2 regions of the Bacillus sp. SD127 genome follow, and region 2 is predicted to be linked to the other one. Evidence: predicted binding sites of a transcription regulator. Region 2 holds the regulator's gene; the other holds the start of a gene.
The links. Region 2 encodes CtsR, which represses protease genes until heat stress. Its sites were predicted from a motif close to ATGGTCAATAAAGGTCAAACA; they were not measured.

Region 1: a site for CtsR is predicted at 6,793-6,813, ahead of clpP (ATP-dependent Clp endopeptidase proteolytic subunit ClpP). Genes of this name have one in related genera too.

Annotation. Positions count from the first base shown of each region.
Region 1 is NZ_CP191226.1:699,656-709,682, reverse strand. It holds gene ACQVGS_RS03680 (glycoside hydrolase family 32 protein) at 1-1,066, shown strand, start outside; gene aspP (aspartate/proton symporter AspP) at 1,194-2,756, shown strand; gene ACQVGS_RS03670 (TetR/AcrR family transcriptional regulator) at 2,852-3,436, shown strand; gene ACQVGS_RS03665 (DMT family transporter) at 3,514-3,849, shown strand; gene ACQVGS_RS03660 (DMT family transporter) at 3,849-4,163, shown strand; gene ACQVGS_RS03655 (DUF3231 family protein) at 4,208-4,723, opposite strand; gene ACQVGS_RS03650 (hypothetical protein) at 4,786-4,935, shown strand; gene ACQVGS_RS03645 (FAD-binding oxidoreductase) at 5,013-6,356, opposite strand; tRNA gene ACQVGS_RS03640 (tRNA-Arg) at 6,508-6,583, opposite strand; gene clpP (ATP-dependent Clp endopeptidase proteolytic subunit ClpP) at 6,864-7,460, shown strand; gene ACQVGS_RS03630 (LOG family protein) at 7,495-8,070, opposite strand; gene ACQVGS_RS03625 (MazG nucleotide pyrophosphohydrolase domain-containing protein) at 8,187-8,507, shown strand; gene ACQVGS_RS03620 (SulP family inorganic anion transporter) at 8,538-10,027, opposite strand, start outside.
Region 2 is NZ_CP191226.1:4,164,202-4,174,228, reverse strand. It holds rRNA gene ACQVGS_RS21670 (23S ribosomal RNA) at 1-1,369, shown strand, start outside; rRNA gene rrf (5S ribosomal RNA) at 1,423-1,538, shown strand; tRNA gene ACQVGS_RS21660 (tRNA-Val) at 1,561-1,636, shown strand; tRNA gene ACQVGS_RS21655 (tRNA-Thr) at 1,640-1,715, shown strand; tRNA gene ACQVGS_RS21650 (tRNA-Lys) at 1,753-1,828, shown strand; tRNA gene ACQVGS_RS21645 (tRNA-Leu) at 1,836-1,918, shown strand; tRNA gene ACQVGS_RS21640 (tRNA-Gly) at 1,961-2,035, shown strand; tRNA gene ACQVGS_RS21635 (tRNA-Leu) at 2,050-2,135, shown strand; tRNA gene ACQVGS_RS21630 (tRNA-Arg) at 2,145-2,221, shown strand; tRNA gene ACQVGS_RS21625 (tRNA-Pro) at 2,245-2,321, shown strand; tRNA gene ACQVGS_RS21620 (tRNA-Ala) at 2,329-2,404, shown strand; rRNA gene ACQVGS_RS21615 (16S ribosomal RNA) at 2,578-4,127, shown strand; rRNA gene ACQVGS_RS21610 (23S ribosomal RNA) at 4,297-7,224, shown strand; rRNA gene rrf (5S ribosomal RNA) at 7,278-7,393, shown strand; gene ctsR (transcriptional regulator CtsR) at 7,638-8,102, shown strand; gene mcsA (protein-arginine kinase activator protein McsA) at 8,116-8,673, shown strand; gene mcsB (protein-arginine kinase McsB) at 8,673-9,764, shown strand; gene clpC (ATP-dependent protease ATP-binding subunit ClpC) at 9,761-10,027, shown strand, end outside.

The sequences.
Region 1 (10,027 bases), 800 kb from region 2:
ATTTAAGCCCTACACTGACGATCCCATTATGCCCAATCCGGGGACAAAGGATTTCAGAGACCCAAAAGTCATATGGGATGATCAGCATAATAAATGGGTAATGGTCATGGCTGAAGGAACAAAAATCGGCTTTTACGAATCCGATAATTTAAAGGACTGGCAGTACACAAGCGGTTTCTTTACAGAGCAGGCAGGCATCATTGAATGCCCCGACCTTTACATGATGCGGGCAAGTGACGGGACGACGAAATGGATTCTCGGCGCCAGCGCAAACGGGAAACCGTGGGGCAAACCCAATACGTACGCCTACTGGACCGGAGGCTTTGACGGAAAAGAATTTTCTGCGGATCAAACCGAACCCCAATGGCTTGATTACGGATTTGACTGGTACGGAGGCGTAACATTTGAGGACGGGAAAAACACAGATCAATTGAATAAGCGTTACGCGCTGGCTTGGATGAACAATTGGGATTACGCCAATAACACGCCGACCAGAAAAAATGGCTTTAACGGCACAGATTCAATCGTGCGGGAAATCCGGCTCCAGCAGCAGGACGGCGCATACAGTCTCATCTCACAGCCTGTCGAAGCATTGCAGCAGCTTTCCGCTTCCACTGACGAAGTGAAAGAACTGAATGTCAACGGCTCCAAAACCCTGTCCGTAGCAGGCGATACGTATCAGCTGGATATGGACCTTTCTTGGACAGATATGAAAAACGCTGGCGTCCGGCTGAGAGAATCGGCAGACAAAAAACGCCATATTGATGTCGGCATATTCGCTGAAGGCGGCTATGCGTATGTCAACAGAGCTTTCACAGACCAGCCGGATAAAAGCAAAATGTACGTTGAAAGCAAAGCGCCCTATGACACCAGCAAACAAAACGCGCACTTAAAAATTCTCGTTGATAAAACAACGATAGAAGTGTTTGTCGGTGACGGGAAAACCGTTTTTTCAAATGAAGTGTTCCCAAAATCCGAGGATAAAGGCATTACTCTCTTTTCTGAAGGCGGCTCAGCTTCCTTTAAAAATATAAAAGTGAAACATTTTGATACGATTCATCAATAAAAACAGATGCAGCGCTTGCTGCATCTGTTTTTTTATGAGAGCCGAAACAGCAGTCAGCCTGTGCGTATTGTCTGTTTCATATTGGGCATTGTAAGAAATATAAGGCTTGTTTCTAAGGAGGAAGCGGATGTCTAAACAAGGAAATTTTCAAAAATCGATGTCGCTGTTTGATCTGATTCTGATCGGGATGGGAGCTATCTTTGGATCAGCATGGCTGTTCGCTGTCAGTAATGTCGCTTCAAAAGCAGGACCCTCCGGCGCTTTTTCCTGGATTATCGGAGGAGCCATTATTCTGTTAATCGGACTGGTGTACGCAGAACTCGGAGCCGCTTTACCCCGCACTGGAGGCATCATCAGGTATCCGGTCTATTCACACGGCCATTTGGTCGGCTATTTAATTTCATTTGTCACAATTGTAGCTTACACAAGCCTGATTTCGATTGAAGTCACAGCCGTCCGGCAATATGTGGCCTATTGGTTTCCTGGCCTGACCAAAGAGGGCTCTGACTCACCGACCATTGCAGGCTGGATTTTGCAGTTTGCCTTGCTCTGCTTGTTTTTCCTGCTGAATTACTGGAGCGTTAAAACCTTTGCAAAGGCCAATTTCATTATTTCTATTTTTAAATATATCGTACCGGTCACGATCATTATTGTGCTGTTTTTTCATTTTCAGCCGGGAAACTTATCGGTTGAAGGGTTTGCGCCTTTTGGTTTTACAGGCATACAGGCCGCCATTTCGACGGGGGGTGTCATGTTTGCATATCTCGGGCTGCACCCTATTGTGTCTGTTGCCGGTGAGGTACAAAATCCGAAACGCAATATCCCGATCGCTTTAATTATCTGTATTATCGTTTCAACCATTATTTACACGATTTTGCAAATCACCTTTATCGGTGCGATTCCGACAGAAACGCTGAAAAACGGCTGGCCGGCAATCGGCCGTGAATTTTCATTGCCGTTTAAAGACATTGCGGTTATGCTCGGTTTAGGATGGCTTGCAACGCTTGTCATTTTAGACGCCATTCTGTCTCCGGGAGGAAACGGGAATATTTTTATGAATACGACATCTCGCCTCGTTTACGCTTGGGCGCGGAATGGCACATTATTTGGCATATTTTCAAAGGTCAATAAAGAAACGGGGACACCCCGTGCTTCACTCTGGCTTTCATTTGCCATGTCGATTTTCTGGACGCTCCCCTTCCCTTCGTGGAACGCGCTCGTCAATGTCTGTTCTGTCGCTCTCATCCTTTCTTATGCGATTGCACCAATTTGTTCAGCCGCACTGAGAGTAAATGCGAAGGACTTAAACAGGCCGTTTTATTTAAAAGGAATGAGCATCATCGGGCCGCTTTCATTTATTTTTACGGCGTTTATTGTGTACTGGTCAGGATGGACAACCGTTTCCTGGCTTCTCGGCTCACAGCTCGTCATGTTTTTGATCTATCTCTGCTTCAGCAAATACGCGCCTAAAGAAGACGTCAGCCTGGCCCAGCAGCTGAAATCAGCCTGGTGGCTCGTCGGATTTTATGTCATGATGCTGATTTTTTCCTATATCGGCTCTTTCGGGCATGGCTTAGGCATTATCAGCAATCCCGTCGATCTCATATTGGTTGCCATCGGCTCGCTTGCGATTTACTATTGGGCAAAGTATACCGGGCTCCCGAAAGCCGCGATAGATTATGATAAATAAGAAGCAGGAGTTTCTCTTGCTTCTTTTTTCGCTTTACAAACACCATCACTTAAGATAAAATGAATGATAGTCAGTCATTACAGGAGGTGTTCCCCGTGCCAAAACAAACATCAGGAAAATATGAAAAGATTCTGCAGGCGGCGATTGAAGTCATTTCGGAAAAGGGACTCGATAAAGCCTCCATCTCAGAGATCGTAAAAAGAGCCGGCACTGCCCAAGGAACGTTTTATTTATATTTTTCATCCAAAAATGCTCTGATTCCGGCCATTGCGGAAAACCTTCTCACTCATACGCTGGAGCAAATCAAAGGAAGACTGAATGGCGAGGAAGATTTTTGGACCGTCTTACAAACCTTAATTGATGAGACGTTTCACATCACAGAGCGCCATAAAGATATTATTGTCCTCTGCTATTCGGGGCTTGCCATCGACCATTCCATGGAAAAATGGGAGACCATTTATCAGCCTTATTATTCCTGGCTTGAGAACATCATCAACAAGGCGATCGACAGCCAAGATGTGATCGAAGGCATCAATGCAAAGTGGACGGCAAGAACCATCATCAATTTGGTTGAGAACACAGCAGAACGGTTTTATATCGGGTTTGAACAAGATGAAAACCTTGAAGTATCTAAAAAAGAAATTTTCACATTCTTAAAACGGAGCTTAGGTAAAGCTTAAAAAATGACTGGGTGACACCGCTCATTTTTTAATGCCTAAAAATGACTGACGTTCATTCACAAAAAGAGGTGTTACTGTTGTATTGGGTACTTGTTTTGATAGCAGGGCTTCTAGAAGTGGTTTGGGCCTCCTCCCTCAAACATGCGGATTCGCTTTTTGATTGGATTATCGTTTTTCTATTAATAGCGATAAGCTTTATACTGTTAATCCGCTCTTATCGAAAAATTCCTATGGCCGCGGCGTATACCGTATTTGTCGGAATTGGAACGGTCGGAACCTACACGACCGGGATCTTCTTAGGCGAATCCTTCTCAGCAGCGCAAATCTTCTTTTTGATGCTGCTGCTAGCCGGTATTTTAGGAATGAAGCTTTTCACAAAAGAAAATAAAACTCAGCCGAGAGGTGAAAAATAATGGCGTGGTTTTTATTATTCATTGCGGGTATAGAAGAAATTATAGCTGCCATCGCCATGAAATATATAGACGGCACAAAGAAAAAATGGCCGATTATTGTGATGACTGCCGGATTTGCTTTATCTTTTTACTGTCTATCACAGGCCATGCAAGTCCTGCCTTCCGGTGTTGCTTATGCCGTCTGGACCGGTATAGGCAGCATAGGCGTAACAGCAGTCAGCCTGATTTGGTTTAAGGAACGGTTTCAGCTTTCTCAGCTGATTTCTCTTTGCCTGATACTTGCCGGCGTCATCGGCCTGCGTCTTACGTCTTAGATCATAAAAGGCATATACAGAAAGCTGTATATGCCTTTTATCTTTTACTCATCATCTTGATGTTTATGAAGATGAAGCGGCGGCGGGATGAGCCAGCCTTTGTTTTTCAGCAGCCTTAAGTATTTTGCCCCTGTTGCCGCCTTGGTCATATGAAATTGCCCAAACATCATGGCGATGTCTTCGCGAATCGACTGCCCCATAATTTTGCTGCATGTCACAAGACCGGCTGCATTTTGCGCCGCTGCAGATGCGGCCACATCCGGATCGAGAAACCGTGCGCCCGGCGGAATGTCGTTAAGATCTGCATCCGGCGGCTCAGGAGAAGCGGGCGGAAGCCCCACGCCATTTTCTTTCAGGATATTGCTGACCTGTTTGATTTCATCTTGGCATTTCTCGATGGACTCACGAAGCAGCTTCTTTAAATCGCCATCACCAACATGATGCAATAACATCTGGTAATTGCCGATCATTTTATTTCCCGCCATCACATAACTCCACAAACTGAATACCTCACCGTAATGCATCGGTTCTTCCTGCGGGTTTCCGCTTAAAATACCCATGTTCATCCTCCTTGCAAATTCATATCGTACATCTCATAACGTGCCCGAGAGGAGGAATATTTATGTTTCAGCGGGGAATTTTTATAAAACAAAAAAAGACAAAAGCGCCAAAATGCCAAGCCCTTGTCTTTCCTGTTGTTCTATTGGACGCGCTCGGAGGGATTCGCCCCCCGACAGACGTGGTACCGGAAACCATTCAAATGCTTTTGTAGTATGAGTTATTGATTCCATCTATTTTTTAATTAAAGTTATAAACTCAGGGGGTTTTATTTTCGAAACGAATTAATTTTTAACGAGCTGTCGGGATGCTTTGTGGAAAACAAAATAAATTTTCGGGATCATATTTCGCTTTTATTTTTCGAAGCCTTGCAAAGTTTGCACCATAATATTCTTTTCCGAAATTTTCAATGTTTTGATCTGGAACATTAACATATGAACCTGCTACATATGGTTGCATCAGCTGACGTACTCTTTCAACTGAGGCAAGGTTTGAAGCTTCTTGTGATTTATTTTGCCAACTAGCCGTCCATTCCGTATAAAACAGTGGATGGCGCCAAAAAAAGGCTGTTTCGTCTTTAGGTACTCTTCTTATAGCCCCCCCCCAATTTATAAAAAAGAAATTGGAGTCTGCTCCAGTGGCCTCTTCCAAGAATTTTCTCATGATTGAAATGGGTTCGTCAGGCCAAAGATCATGTCCCCAGGCTGAGGAGAATTTAACACTCTGATCATTTCTGCCAGGGATGGGTTCGTCAGGGTCTAAGAAATCTATAGCATCTGGATAGGATAATGTTTTGATATCTGCTCGTGTTGGAGTTCCAGCATTTAATAAAGGATTTAATAATTTAATCAATTCATTTTTTGGACCGAGGAAAATTCCTTCTGCATGACACAAACCATTTATTTTGCTGTAAATTTCAAGGTAGCATCCTAATCGTTCATCTACAAACGGTGCCCATTTCTGCCAGGCTTTAAAAACCGTCTCCAATTGTTCCCATGGCCAAATAATATTGAAGACAGTTGCTGTTTTAGGGGCACTATGAACTTTGAAAGTATATTGGGTATTATATCCAAAATTCCCTCCGCCGCCACCTCTAGAAGCCCATAGTAAATCCTCATTGCAAGATTGATTTGCATGAATAATTCTGCCTTTTGCATCTACCGTTTTCAGTGCGAGAAGGTTATCACTTATAAGGCCAATCGATCGTGAGACTACTCCAAATCCACCGCCCATCGTAATTCCTCCGATTCCAACTGTTGGACTGTCTCCAAACGGAGCCATAAAACCATCTCGAGCTAATCCTTTTACAAGCGGGCCAACATGAATGCCAGTTTGAACGGTTGCAATCGCGTTTTCTTCATCTAAGAAAACTTTATTCATGTCACTCACATCAATAACAATTCCTCCACTTACTACTGAAAGGTTCTTATCTAGAGCATGGCGACCACTTCTGACACGTAAGGGCACATTATTCTCACGAGCCCATTTAATAGCATTACTTACATCGTATGAATCTTGTGCAAAAACAAAGACAAGAGGATAGACATCAACATAAGGGTTCCAATTCTTAACTGCCTGTGTATAGCCGGGGTCCCCTTTGAAGATTACACGCCCTGTTAACTGTGTTGATCCCATATATTTCACTCCCAATAAAATTTGATTCCGATATCAGCATATGTAGGATCCGGATAAATTCTTAGACAAATTTTCTACGAACTTAAAAACATACAAAAAAGACAAGAGGGGCAAAATGCCAAACCCTTGTCTTTCCTGTTGTTCTATTGGACGCGCTCGGAGGGATTCGAACCCCCGGCAGACGTGGTACCGGAAACCACCGCTCTATCCAACTGAGCTACGAGCGCATATTGACATATTTTCACTTCGTGATGATAACGTCAGCATAACTCATTATACCGCATTTCAGCCGAAATAACAACCCTCTATTTTAAAGGGCTGTTTTTTTAAGAAGACACATCATCTTCTTTCCGAAGCTCACATACGATGGTTTGAACCGTTGTATTTTTGGGGAAAATGGGAAAAAGAGAAGAGTTTGCATGTCAAGCCAGCTTTTTGTTTGACCTTTATTGACCAAAAATGTATCATGTAACTACATACTTACCTAAAAGGTGAAGGAGGAGCATTATGAATTTAATACCTACAGTCATTGAACAAACGAACCGCGGGGAAAGAGCGTATGACATTTATTCTCGTCTATTAAAGGATCGTATCATCATGCTTGGATCTGCGATTGATGACAACGTTGCGAACTCCATCGTGTCACAGCTTTTATTCTTAGAAGCGGAAGACCCTGAAAAAGATATTTCCATTTACATCAACAGCCCGGGCGGCTCTATCACGGCTGGTATGGCGATCTATGATACCATGCAGTTTATTAAGCCGAAGGTATCTACAATTTGTATCGGTATGGCTGCGTCAATGGGCGCGTTCTTGCTTGCTGCCGGAGAAAAAGGCAAACGCTATGCGCTTCCGAACAGTGAAGTTATGATTCACCAACCTCTTGGCGGTGCGCAAGGTCAGGCAACGGAAATTGAAATTGCCGCGAAACGTATTCTCTTGCTTCGCGACAAATTAAACAAAGTGCTTGCTGAACGTACTGGCCAGCCGCTTGAAGTGATCGAACGCGACACAGACCGCGATAACTTCAAGTCTGCTGAAGAAGCGCTTGAATACGGCCTGATTGACAAAATTCTGACTCGCAACACAGAAGAGCAAAAGTAAAACGAGAAGAGCCTTCCTTTCGGAGGGCTCTTTTTTAAATTTCTGTCCACTTTTTCTCTAAAATCGGATATGAGTAGTTCTTCATTTGCTCAACTAACTCATCGGGCCGTGAAGAGCTGTGGATCAGTTTAAGATGAGAGTCGTTAGAAAATCCTTCCTGAATGCTGTATTTGACCATTTTCATCATCGGCTCAAAATACCCGTTCACATTGTAAAGTCCGATCGGCTTTTGATGAATGCCGATCTGCGCCCAGCAAAGCACTTCAAATAATTCTTCATATGTACCGAAACCGCCCGGCATGGCGATATAGCCGTCAGCCAGTTCGCTCATTTTTGCCTTCCGTTCGTGCATGCCGTTGACTTCAATCAGCTCTGTCAGATTTTGATGGACAACCTCTCCGCTGAACAGGCCGCTTGGCATCACGCCAATTGCAGTGCCGCCGTTTTCCATTAACGTATCGGCAATCGCGCCCATCAACCCTACACGAGAGCCCCCGTATACCAGGCCGATTCCCTGCTCTGCCATATACATGCCAAGCTCTGTCGCTTTTCTTTTATACGCTTCATTTCCCCCCGGGTTTGAGCCCGCAAATACACAAATTGTTTTCATCTCGTCATCTCCGCATCTATATATCGTGTTAACATTCAAAAAACACACTATATATTGTCCCATCTTCATGTGATAATATCAATATGAAATACATAAAGAATGCAGGAGTGATGATGTTGCAGCTGGCTGATGCTGAAAAATGGATGAAAGAGTTTTACGAAAAAAGGGGCTGGACGGAATACGGACCGTTTATTCGAGTGGGGTTTTTAATGGAGGAAGCCGGAGAGCTGGCACGGGCTGTCAGAGCATATGAAATCGGCAGAGACCGGCCGGATGAGAAAGAATCGACACGAGCTGAGCAAAAACAAGAATTGATTGAAGAAATGGGAGACGTCATCGGAAATATCGCCATCCTTGCTGATATGTACGGCGTTTCTTTAGAAGACGTGATGAAAACCCACCAAGAAAAACTGACAAAGCGATTTGAGCATGCATAAAAAAAAAACGGCCGTTAGTCGGCCGTTTTTTCATCCTGTGATTTCATCATGATGATCAAAGAAATGCTGCTTTCCTATTTTGTGAAAGAGGCCTGTTTTATGCAGGAGCTCTTTAGGTTGAGACTGCAGCCCTACGATCATCAGCTTTCCGTTGTGGCGCTTAATTCTGTTCATGATGTTCACAAGCACCGCTTCTGCGGACGTATCCATGTAATGCACTTTATTCATGAGTAAAATCAGGGTCTTCGGCTTTTTCTGTACATGCTCTAACAATGACGATTCAAGCGAATCAATCGATCCGAAAAACAGCGGTCCTTCTATGGAGTACATGCTGACAGAAGGATCTGTCCCCTGCTCCCTCTTAGCCGCTTTCGCAAGAGCTGGATGAGACTCCTGATTGTGAATACGGGTCGCTTCACTCATTCTTCTGATGAAGAACACAAATGCGAGTAGCAATCCGGTCGCCACACCGACGATTAAATCAAACAGAACCGTCAGGGCAAAGGTAGCGGCTAAAATGAAGGAATCGGCGTTTTTCAATCTCAGCATGTTTGCGACTTCCTTCCGCTCACTCATATTCCATGCGACAACCATCAATATCGGCGCCATACTTGCAAGCGGAACGTGGGAAGCATAAGGCGCGAATACAAGCAGTACAAGAAGAACCACGACGCCGTGAACGACACCTGAGACAGGCGAAACCGCTCCGTTTTTAATATTGGTTGCCGTCCGCGCAATCGCTCCGGTAGCCGGGATTCCGCCAAACAGCGGCGCGGCCATATTCGCAATCCCCTGGCCGACAAGCTCTTTGTTGCTGTCGTGCTTTGACCCTTTCATATTATCGGCAACCATCGCGGATAATATTGACTCGAGGCCGCCAAGAAGCGCGATGACAAGCGCTGCCGGAAACAGCATGACCATTTTATCTATTGTCAGCTCCGGAAACTGAAATTCAGGCAAATGGCGAGGAATATCTCCATAGGTTGAGCCAATCGTTGCCATGCGGTCAGGGAAAAACACAACCGCAACAAGCGTAGAAATGAGAAGAGCCAATAAAGCTCCGGGTACTTTTGGCATCACTTTGGCGGATACAAGCAAAATGACAAGTCCGATGACTGCTGTCAAAATGGCATATCCGTTAAAGGTGCCGAGCTTCTGTGCAATTTCAAACATGTTGTGATGAAAGTTCTCATGTTTTTCTACGTTTTTCAAACCGAGAAAATTAGCGATTTGTTCAGTGAAGATTAACACGGCGATTCCAGCCGTAAACCCGACGATAACTGGCTTCGGCACATACTTCATAATTTTGCCGAGCTTAAACAATCCGAACAGCACCAGCATGACGCCTGCCATAAATCCCGCTATCAGCAGATTTTCCAGCCCGTACTGCATCACAATACCGAATAAAATCGGGACAAACGCGCCAGTCGGACCGCCAATTTGATATTTAGATCCCCCGAACAAAGAAATACAGATCCCCGCCACGACAACAGTATACAGCCCGTATTCAGGCTCGACTC
Region 2 (10,027 bases):
TGAGCTGTGATGGCGAGCGAAATATAGTAGCGAAGTTCCTGATTCCACACTGCCAAGAAAAGCCTCTAGCGAGGTGAGAGGTGCCCGTACCGCAAACCGACACAGGTAGGCGAGGAGAGAATCCTAAGGTGATCGAGAGAACTCTCGTTAAGGAACTCGGCAAAATGACCCCGTAACTTCGGGAGAAGGGGTGCTCTGTTAGGGTGCAAGCCCGAGAGAGCCGCAGTGAATAGGCCCAGGCGACTGTTTAGCAAAAACACAGGTCTCTGCGAAGCCGTAAGGCGAAGTATAGGGGCTGACGCCTGCCCGGTGCTGGAAGGTTAAGAGGAGCGCTTAGCGTAAGCGAAGGTGCGAATTGAAGCCCCAGTAAACGGCGGCCGTAACTATAACGGTCCTAAGGTAGCGAAATTCCTTGTCGGGTAAGTTCCGACCCGCACGAAAGGCGCAACGATCTGGGCACTGTCTCAACGAGAGACTCGGTGAAATTATAGTACCTGTGAAGATGCAGGTTACCCGCGACAGGACGGAAAGACCCCGTGGAGCTTTACTGCAGCCTGATATTGAATGTTGGTACAGCTTGTACAGGATAGGTAGGAGCCTTGGAAACCGGAGCGCCAGCTTCGGTGGAGGCATCGGTGGGATACTACCCTGGCTGTATTGACCTTCTAACCCGCCGCCCTTATCGGGCGGGGAGACAGTGTCAGGTGGGCAGTTTGACTGGGGCGGTCGCCTCCTAAAAGGTAACGGAGGCGCCCAAAGGTTCCCTCAGAATGGTTGGAAATCATTCGCAGAGTGTAAAGGCACAAGGGAGCTTGACTGCGAGACCTACAAGTCGAGCAGGGACGAAAGTCGGGCTTAGTGATCCGGTGGTTCCGCATGGAAGGGCCATCGCTCAACGGATAAAAGCTACCCCGGGGATAACAGGCTTATCTCCCCCAAGAGTCCACATCGACGGGGAGGTTTGGCACCTCGATGTCGGCTCATCGCATCCTGGGGCTGTAGTCGGTCCCAAGGGTTGGGCTGTTCGCCCATTAAAGCGGTACGCGAGCTGGGTTCAGAACGTCGTGAGACAGTTCGGTCCCTATCCGTCGCGGGCGCAGGAAATTTGAGAGGAGCTGTCCTTAGTACGAGAGGACCGGGATGGACGCACCGCTGGTGTACCAGTTGTTCTGCCAAGGGCATCGCTGGGTAGCTATGTGCGGACGGGATAAGTGCTGAAAGCATCTAAGCATGAAGCCCCCCTCAAGATGAGATTTCCCATTCCGCAAGGAAGTAAGATCCCTGAAAGATGATCAGGTTGATAGGTCTGAGGTGGAAGTGTGGCGACACATGGAGCTGACAGATACTAATCGATCGAGGACTTAACCTAATTTCTAATGATGTCACACCTGTTATCTAGTTTTGAGAGAACACTCTCAATTGTTTGGTGGCGATAGCGAAGAGGTCACACCCGTTCCCATGCCGAACACGGAAGTTAAGCTCTTCAGCGCCGATGGTAGTCGGGGGTTTCCCCCTGTGAGAGTAGGACGCCGCCAAGCAATTGCACGTTAGTGCAATTATGGAGGATTAGCTCAGCTGGGAGAGCATCTGCCTTACAAGCAGAGGGTCGGCGGTTCGAGCCCGTCATCCTCCACCATTTGCCGGTGTAGCTCAATTGGTAGAGCAACTGACTTGTAATCAGTAGGTTGGGGGTTCAAGTCCTCTTGCCGGCACCACTTTTATATGATATAATATTCAAGTCTCTTGTAAGAAGAGCCATTAGCTCAGTTGGTAGAGCATCTGACTTTTAATCAGAGGGTCGAAGGTTCGAGTCCTTCATGGCTCACCATTTTTAAGCGGGTGTGGCGGAATTGGCAGACGCGCTAGACTTAGGATCTAGTGTCTTTATGACGTGGGGGTTCAAGTCCCTTCACCCGCATTATATAGGATGACAGTTAAATAAAAACTGGACATCCTGTCTGCGGAAGTAGTTCAGTGGTAGAACACCACCTTGCCAAGGTGGGGGTCGCGGGTTCGAATCCCGTCTTCCGCTCCAACTATACCATCCACGCCGGGGTGGTGGAATTGGCAGACACACAGGACTTAAAATCCTGCGGTAGGTGACTACCGTGCCGGTTCAAGTCCGGCCCTCGGCATTATAATTTGCGCCCGTAGCTCAATTGGATAGAGCGTTTGACTACGGATCAAAAGGTTAGGGGTTCGACTCCTCTCGGGCGCGCCATATATTTTATCAATATGGGAAATCGGGAAGTAGCTCAGCTTGGTAGAGCACATGGTTTGGGACCATGGGGTCGCAGGTTCGAATCCTGTCTTCCCGACCATTTTTACGGGGCCTTAGCTCAGCTGGGAGAGCGCCTGCTTTGCACGCAGGAGGTCAGCGGTTCGATCCCGCTAGGCTCCACCAAAAAAAGATTTAAAAAAGTTGTTGACTTTGAGAAAGCGACGTTGTATACTAATAAAGTTGCTTTAACAAAGCGATAACAAAATGATCTTTGAAAACTAAACAAGACAAAACGTACCTGTTAATTCAAGTTTTAATAAAATCGCACAGCGATGTGCGTAGTCAGTCAAACTACTTTATCGGAGAGTTTGATCCTGGCTCAGGACGAACGCTGGCGGCGTGCCTAATACATGCAAGTCGAGCGGACAGATGGGAGCTTGCTCCCTGATGTTAGCGGCGGACGGGTGAGTAACACGTGGGTAACCTGCCTGTAAGACTGGGATAACTCCGGGAAACCGGGGCTAATACCGGATGCTTGTTTGAACCGCATGGTTCAAACATAAAAGGTGGCTTCGGCTACCACTTACAGATGGACCCGCGGCGCATTAGCTAGTTGGTGAGGTAACGGCTCACCAAGGCAACGATGCGTAGCCGACCTGAGAGGGTGATCGGCCACACTGGGACTGAGACACGGCCCAGACTCCTACGGGAGGCAGCAGTAGGGAATCTTCCGCAATGGACGAAAGTCTGACGGAGCAACGCCGCGTGAGTGATGAAGGTTTTCGGATCGTAAAGCTCTGTTGTTAGGGAAGAACAAGTACCGTTCGAATAGGGCGGTACCTTGACGGTACCTAACCAGAAAGCCACGGCTAACTACGTGCCAGCAGCCGCGGTAATACGTAGGTGGCAAGCGTTGTCCGGAATTATTGGGCGTAAAGGGCTCGCAGGCGGTTCCTTAAGTCTGATGTGAAAGCCCCCGGCTCAACCGGGGAGGGTCATTGGAAACTGGGGAACTTGAGTGCAGAAGAGGAGAGTGGAATTCCACGTGTAGCGGTGAAATGCGTAGAGATGTGGAGGAACACCAGTGGCGAAGGCGACTCTCTGGTCTGTAACTGACGCTGAGGAGCGAAAGCGTGGGGAGCGAACAGGATTAGATACCCTGGTAGTCCACGCCGTAAACGATGAGTGCTAAGTGTTAGGGGGTTTCCGCCCCTTAGTGCTGCAGCTAACGCATTAAGCACTCCGCCTGGGGAGTACGGTCGCAAGACTGAAACTCAAAGGAATTGACGGGGGCCCGCACAAGCGGTGGAGCATGTGGTTTAATTCGAAGCAACGCGAAGAACCTTACCAGGTCTTGACATCCTCTGACAATCCTAGAGATAGGACGTCCCCTTCGGGGGCAGAGTGACAGGTGGTGCATGGTTGTCGTCAGCTCGTGTCGTGAGATGTTGGGTTAAGTCCCGCAACGAGCGCAACCCTTGATCTTAGTTGCCAGCATTCAGTTGGGCACTCTAAGGTGACTGCCGGTGACAAACCGGAGGAAGGTGGGGATGACGTCAAATCATCATGCCCCTTATGACCTGGGCTACACACGTGCTACAATGGACAGAACAAAGGGCAGCGAAACCGCGAGGTTAAGCCAATCCCACAAATCTGTTCTCAGTTCGGATCGCAGTCTGCAACTCGACTGCGTGAAGCTGGAATCGCTAGTAATCGCGGATCAGCATGCCGCGGTGAATACGTTCCCGGGCCTTGTACACACCGCCCGTCACACCACGAGAGTTTGTAACACCCGAAGTCGGTGAGGTAACCTTTATGGAGCCAGCCGCCGAAGGTGGGACAGATGATTGGGGTGAAGTCGTAACAAGGTAGCCGTATCGGAAGGTGCGGCTGGATCACCTCCTTTCTAAGGATATTTACGGAATATAAGACCTTGGGTCTTATAAACAGAACGTTCCCTGTCTTGTTTAGTTTTGAAGGATCATTCCTTCGAAACGTGTTCTTTGAAAACTAGATAACAGTAGACATCACATTCAATTAGTAACACAAGATATCACATAGTGATTCTTTTTAACGGTTAAGTTAGAAAGGGCGCACGGTGGATGCCTTGGCACTAGGAGCCGATGAAGGACGGGACGAACACCGATATGCTTCGGGGAGCTGTAAGCAAGCTTTGATCCGGAGATTTCCGAATGGGGAAACCCACCACTCGTAATGGAGTGGTATCCATATCTGAATTCATAGGATATGAGAAGGCAGACCCGGGGAACTGAAACATCTAAGTACCCGGAGGAAGAGAAAGCAAATGCGATTCCCTGAGTAGCGGCGAGCGAAACGGGATTAGCCCAAACCAAGAGGCTTGCCTCTTGGGGTTGTAGGACACTCTATACGGAGTTACAAAGGAACGAGGTAGATGAAGAGGTCTGGAAAGGCCCGCCATAGAAGGTAACAGCCCTGTAGTCAAAACTTCGTTCTCTCCAGAGTGGATCCTGAGTACGGCGGAACACGTGAAATTCCGTCGGAATCCGGGAGGACCATCTCCCAAGGCTAAATACTCCCTAGTGACCGATAGTGAACCAGTACCGTGAGGGAAAGGTGAAAAGCACCCCGGAAGGGGAGTGAAAGAGATCCTGAAACCGTGTGCCTACAAGTAGTCAGAGCCCGTTAACGGGTGATGGCGTGCCTTTTGTAGAATGAACCGGCGAGTTACGATCCCGTGCAAGGTTAAGCAGAAGATGCGGAGCCGCAGCGAAAGCGAGTCTGAATAGGGCGCATGAGTACGTGGTCGTAGACCCGAAACCAGGTGATCTACCCATGTCCAGGGTGAAGTTCAGGTAACACTGAATGGAGGCCCGAACCCACGCACGTTGAAAAGTGCGGGGATGAGGTGTGGGTAGGGGTGAAATGCCAATCGAACCTGGAGATAGCTGGTTCTCTCCGAAATAGCTTTAGGGCTAGCCTCAAGGTAAGAGTCTTGGAGGTAGAGCACTGATTGGACTAGGGGCCCCTACCGGGTTACCGAATTCAGTCAAACTCCGAATGCCAATGACTTATCCTTGGGAGTCAGACTGCGAGTGATAAGATCCGTAGTCGAAAGGGAAACAGCCCAGACCGCCAGCTAAGGTCCCAAAGTATACGTTAAGTGGAAAAGGATGTGGAGTTGCTTAGACAACCAGGATGTTGGCTTAGAAGCAGCCACCATTTAAAGAGTGCGTAATAGCTCACTGGTCGAGTGACTCTGCGCCGAAAATGTACCGGGGCTAAACGTATCACCGAAGCTGCGGACTGTTCTTCGAACAGTGGTAGGAGAGCGTTCTAAGGGCTGTGAAGCCAGACCGGAAGGACTGGTGGAGCGCTTAGAAGTGAGAATGCCGGTATGAGTAGCGAAAGAGGGGTGAGAATCCCCTCCACCGAATGCCTAAGGTTTCCTGAGGAAGGCTCGTCCGCTCAGGGTTAGTCGGGACCTAAGCCGAGGCCGAAAGGCGTAGGCGATGGACAACAGGTTGATATTCCTGTACCACCTCCTCACCATTTGAGCAATGGGGGGACGCAGGAGGATAGGGTAAGCGCGGTATTGGATATCCGCGTCCAAGCAGTTAGGCTGGGAAATAGGCAAATCCGTTTCCCATAAGGCTGAGCTGTGATGGCGAGCGAAATATAGTAGCGAAGTTCCTGATTCCACACTGCCAAGAAAAGCCTCTAGCGAGGTGAGAGGTGCCCGTACCGCAAACCGACACAGGTAGGCGAGGAGAGAATCCTAAGGTGATCGAGAGAACTCTCGTTAAGGAACTCGGCAAAATGACCCCGTAACTTCGGGAGAAGGGGTGCTCTGTTAGGGTGCAAGCCCGAGAGAGCCGCAGTGAATAGGCCCAGGCGACTGTTTAGCAAAAACACAGGTCTCTGCGAAGCCGTAAGGCGAAGTATAGGGGCTGACGCCTGCCCGGTGCTGGAAGGTTAAGAGGAGCGCTTAGCGTAAGCGAAGGTGCGAATTGAAGCCCCAGTAAACGGCGGCCGTAACTATAACGGTCCTAAGGTAGCGAAATTCCTTGTCGGGTAAGTTCCGACCCGCACGAAAGGCGCAACGATCTGGGCACTGTCTCAACGAGAGACTCGGTGAAATTATAGTACCTGTGAAGATGCAGGTTACCCGCGACAGGACGGAAAGACCCCGTGGAGCTTTACTGCAGCCTGATATTGAATGTTGGTACAGCTTGTACAGGATAGGTAGGAGCCTTGGAAACCGGAGCGCCAGCTTCGGTGGAGGCATCGGTGGGATACTACCCTGGCTGTATTGACCTTCTAACCCGCCGCCCTTATCGGGCGGGGAGACAGTGTCAGGTGGGCAGTTTGACTGGGGCGGTCGCCTCCTAAAAGGTAACGGAGGCGCCCAAAGGTTCCCTCAGAATGGTTGGAAATCATTCGCAGAGTGTAAAGGCACAAGGGAGCTTGACTGCGAGACCTACAAGTCGAGCAGGGACGAAAGTCGGGCTTAGTGATCCGGTGGTTCCGCATGGAAGGGCCATCGCTCAACGGATAAAAGCTACCCCGGGGATAACAGGCTTATCTCCCCCAAGAGTCCACATCGACGGGGAGGTTTGGCACCTCGATGTCGGCTCATCGCATCCTGGGGCTGTAGTCGGTCCCAAGGGTTGGGCTGTTCGCCCATTAAAGCGGTACGCGAGCTGGGTTCAGAACGTCGTGAGACAGTTCGGTCCCTATCCGTCGCGGGCGCAGGAAATTTGAGAGGAGCTGTCCTTAGTACGAGAGGACCGGGATGGACGCACCGCTGGTGTACCAGTTGTTCTGCCAAGGGCATCGCTGGGTAGCTATGTGCGGACGGGATAAGTGCTGAAAGCATCTAAGCATGAAGCCCCCCTCAAGATGAGATTTCCCATTCCGCAAGGAAGTAAGATCCCTGAAAGATGATCAGGTTGATAGGTCTGAGGTGGAAGTGTGGCGACACATGGAGCTGACAGATACTAATCGATCGAGGACTTAACCTAATTTCTAATGATGTCACACCTGTTATCTAGTTTTGAGAGAACACTCTCAATTGTTTGGTGGCGATAGCGAAGAGGTCACACCCGTTCCCATGCCGAACACGGAAGTTAAGCTCTTCAGCGCCGATGGTAGTCGGGGGTTTCCCCCTGTGAGAGTAGGACGCCGCCAAGCAATTAACAAAAGGGCAGCTCATATGAGCTGCCCTTTTTTGCATTCTGCTTATTGGTATCATAAAATTTCATTTAGTTATATAATATAATAACTTCACAGAGAAATTTTAAGTGAATAATCAGGTTTTATGGATTTAGAAAATGGAAATACTTAAGATAGAGCGAGAAAGTTGAAAATTCTCGAAAAACACCTTATAGTAAGATTAAAGTCAAATATAGTCAAAGTCAATAAAGGAGGGGGTTGAGTGGGACATAATATTTCTGACATCATTGAACAGTACTTGAAACAAGTGTTAGATCAAAATGGCAAGGAAATTCTAGAAATTAAACGTAGTGAAATTGCAGATAAATTTCAATGTGTTCCTTCCCAAATAAATTATGTCATCAACACCAGATTTACAAGCGAGAGAGGATATATTGTTGAGAGCAAACGCGGGGGCGGCGGTTACATCAGAATCATTAAAATTAAAATGAATAATGAAGTTGTCCTAATCAATAATATTATTTCTCAAATTAATACCCATTTGTCTCAAGCAGCCTCTGATGACATTATTTTAAGGCTATTAGAAGACAAGGTGATCTCTGAAAGAGAAGCAAAAATGATGGTCAGCGTGATGGATCGCTCAGTACTGTACATTGATTTGCCTGAACGTGATGAATTAAGAGCGAGAATGATGAAAGCTATGCTGACCGCTTTAAAATTAAAATAAGCGGGTGAAAAGATTGATTTGTCAAGAGTGCAATGAGAGACCAGCCACTTTTCACTTTACAAAGGTTGTTAACGGAGAGAAAAAAGAGGTTCACATCTGCGAACAATGTGCAAAAGAACATAGCGATTCATATGGTATAAGTGCAAGTCATGGTTTCTCTATTCATAATTTACTATCAGGTTTACTGAACATGGATTCTTCATTTCAGAATGCTGGAACTCAAATGTTCAGCCATTCCGAGCAAATATCTGCTTGTCCGAAGTGCGGAATGACATTTCAGCAATTTAGAAAAACCGGCCGATTTGGCTGTGCCGAATGTTATAAAACATTTCATAGCAACATTACACCGATCTTACGCAAAGTTCACAGCGGAAACACTGTGCATGGCGGGAAAATACCGAAACGTATAGGCGGCAACCTGCATGTCAGACGACAGATCGAAATGCTGAAAAAAGAATTAGAAGCTTTAATACAACAAGAAGAATTTGAAAATGCAGCCCATGTGAGAGATCAAATTCGTTCATTAGAACAGTCACTCAAAAGTACAGATAGTGAGGAGGAACAGGGGTAATGTCGCTAAAGCATTTTATTCAGGACGCATTAAGCAGTTGGATGAAGCAGAAAGGCCCTGAAAGTGACATTGTACTCAGCAGCCGCATACGTTTAGCTAGGAACTTTGAAAATATTCGGTTCCCTACGCGATATTCCAATGAAGAAGCCTCATCCATCTTACAACAGTTTGAAGAACAGTTTTCAGAACAAGAAATTCCCGGTGTCGGCAAATTCCTTTTGATCAGAATGAACGACGCACAGCCTTTAGAAAAACGGGTGCTTGTTGAAAAGCATCTCATCAGCCCTAATTTGACAGAGTCTCCTTTTGGCGGCTGTTTGCTTTCTGAAAATGAGGAAGTAAGCGTCATGTTGAATGAGGAGGACCACATAAGAATTCAGTGTCTTTTCCCAGGATTTCAGCTTCCGCAAGCAATGAAAGCCGCAAACCAAGTTGATGACTGGATTGAGGAAAAGGTTGATTATGCATTTAGTGAGCAAAGGGGTTACTTAACCAGCTGTCCTACAAATGTAGGTACGGGCTTAAGGGCTTCAGTCATGATGCATCTTCCGGCACTGGTTTTAACTAGGCAAATAAATCGAATTATACCGGCTATTAATCAATTAGGCTTAGTTGTTAGAGGAATTTATGGGGAAGGCAGCGAAGCAGTAGGAAATATCTTTCAAATTTCAAATCAAATCACGCTTGGAAAGTCGGAGCAGGATATTGTCGATGACCTTAACAGCGTAGCTGCCCAACTGATTGAACAGGAACGATCTGCCCGAGAAGCGCTTTACCAAACCTCTAAGATTGAGCTTGAGGATCGTGTGTATCGATCCTATGGAGTCTTGTCCAATTGCCGAATGATAGAATCGAAAGAAACTGCAAAGTGTCTTTCAGATGTTCGGTTGGGTATAGACCTAGGCATTATAAAAGGACTTTCAAGCAATATACTTAATGAACTGATGATTTTAACACAGCCGGGATTTTTACAGCAGTACTCGGGAGGCGCTTTGCGTCCGAACGAAAGAGATATACGAAGAGCGTCTCTTATCAGAGAACGGCTTCACTTAGAAATGAATGGGAATAGACAGGAGGATGAATCGATATGATGTTTGGAAGATTTACAGAACGAGCTCAAAAGGTACTGGCGCTTGCACAGGAAGAAGCACTTCGTTTAGGTCATAATAATATCGGCACTGAGCATATTTTATTAGGACTGGTGCGAGAAGGAGAGGGCATCGCTGCTAAAGCACTTCAAGCGCTTGGACTTGGTTCAGATAAAATCCAAAAAGAAGTTGAGAGCTTAATTGGGCGCGGACAGGAAATGTCTCAAACGATTCATTATACTCCGAGAGCTAAAAAAGTCATTGAG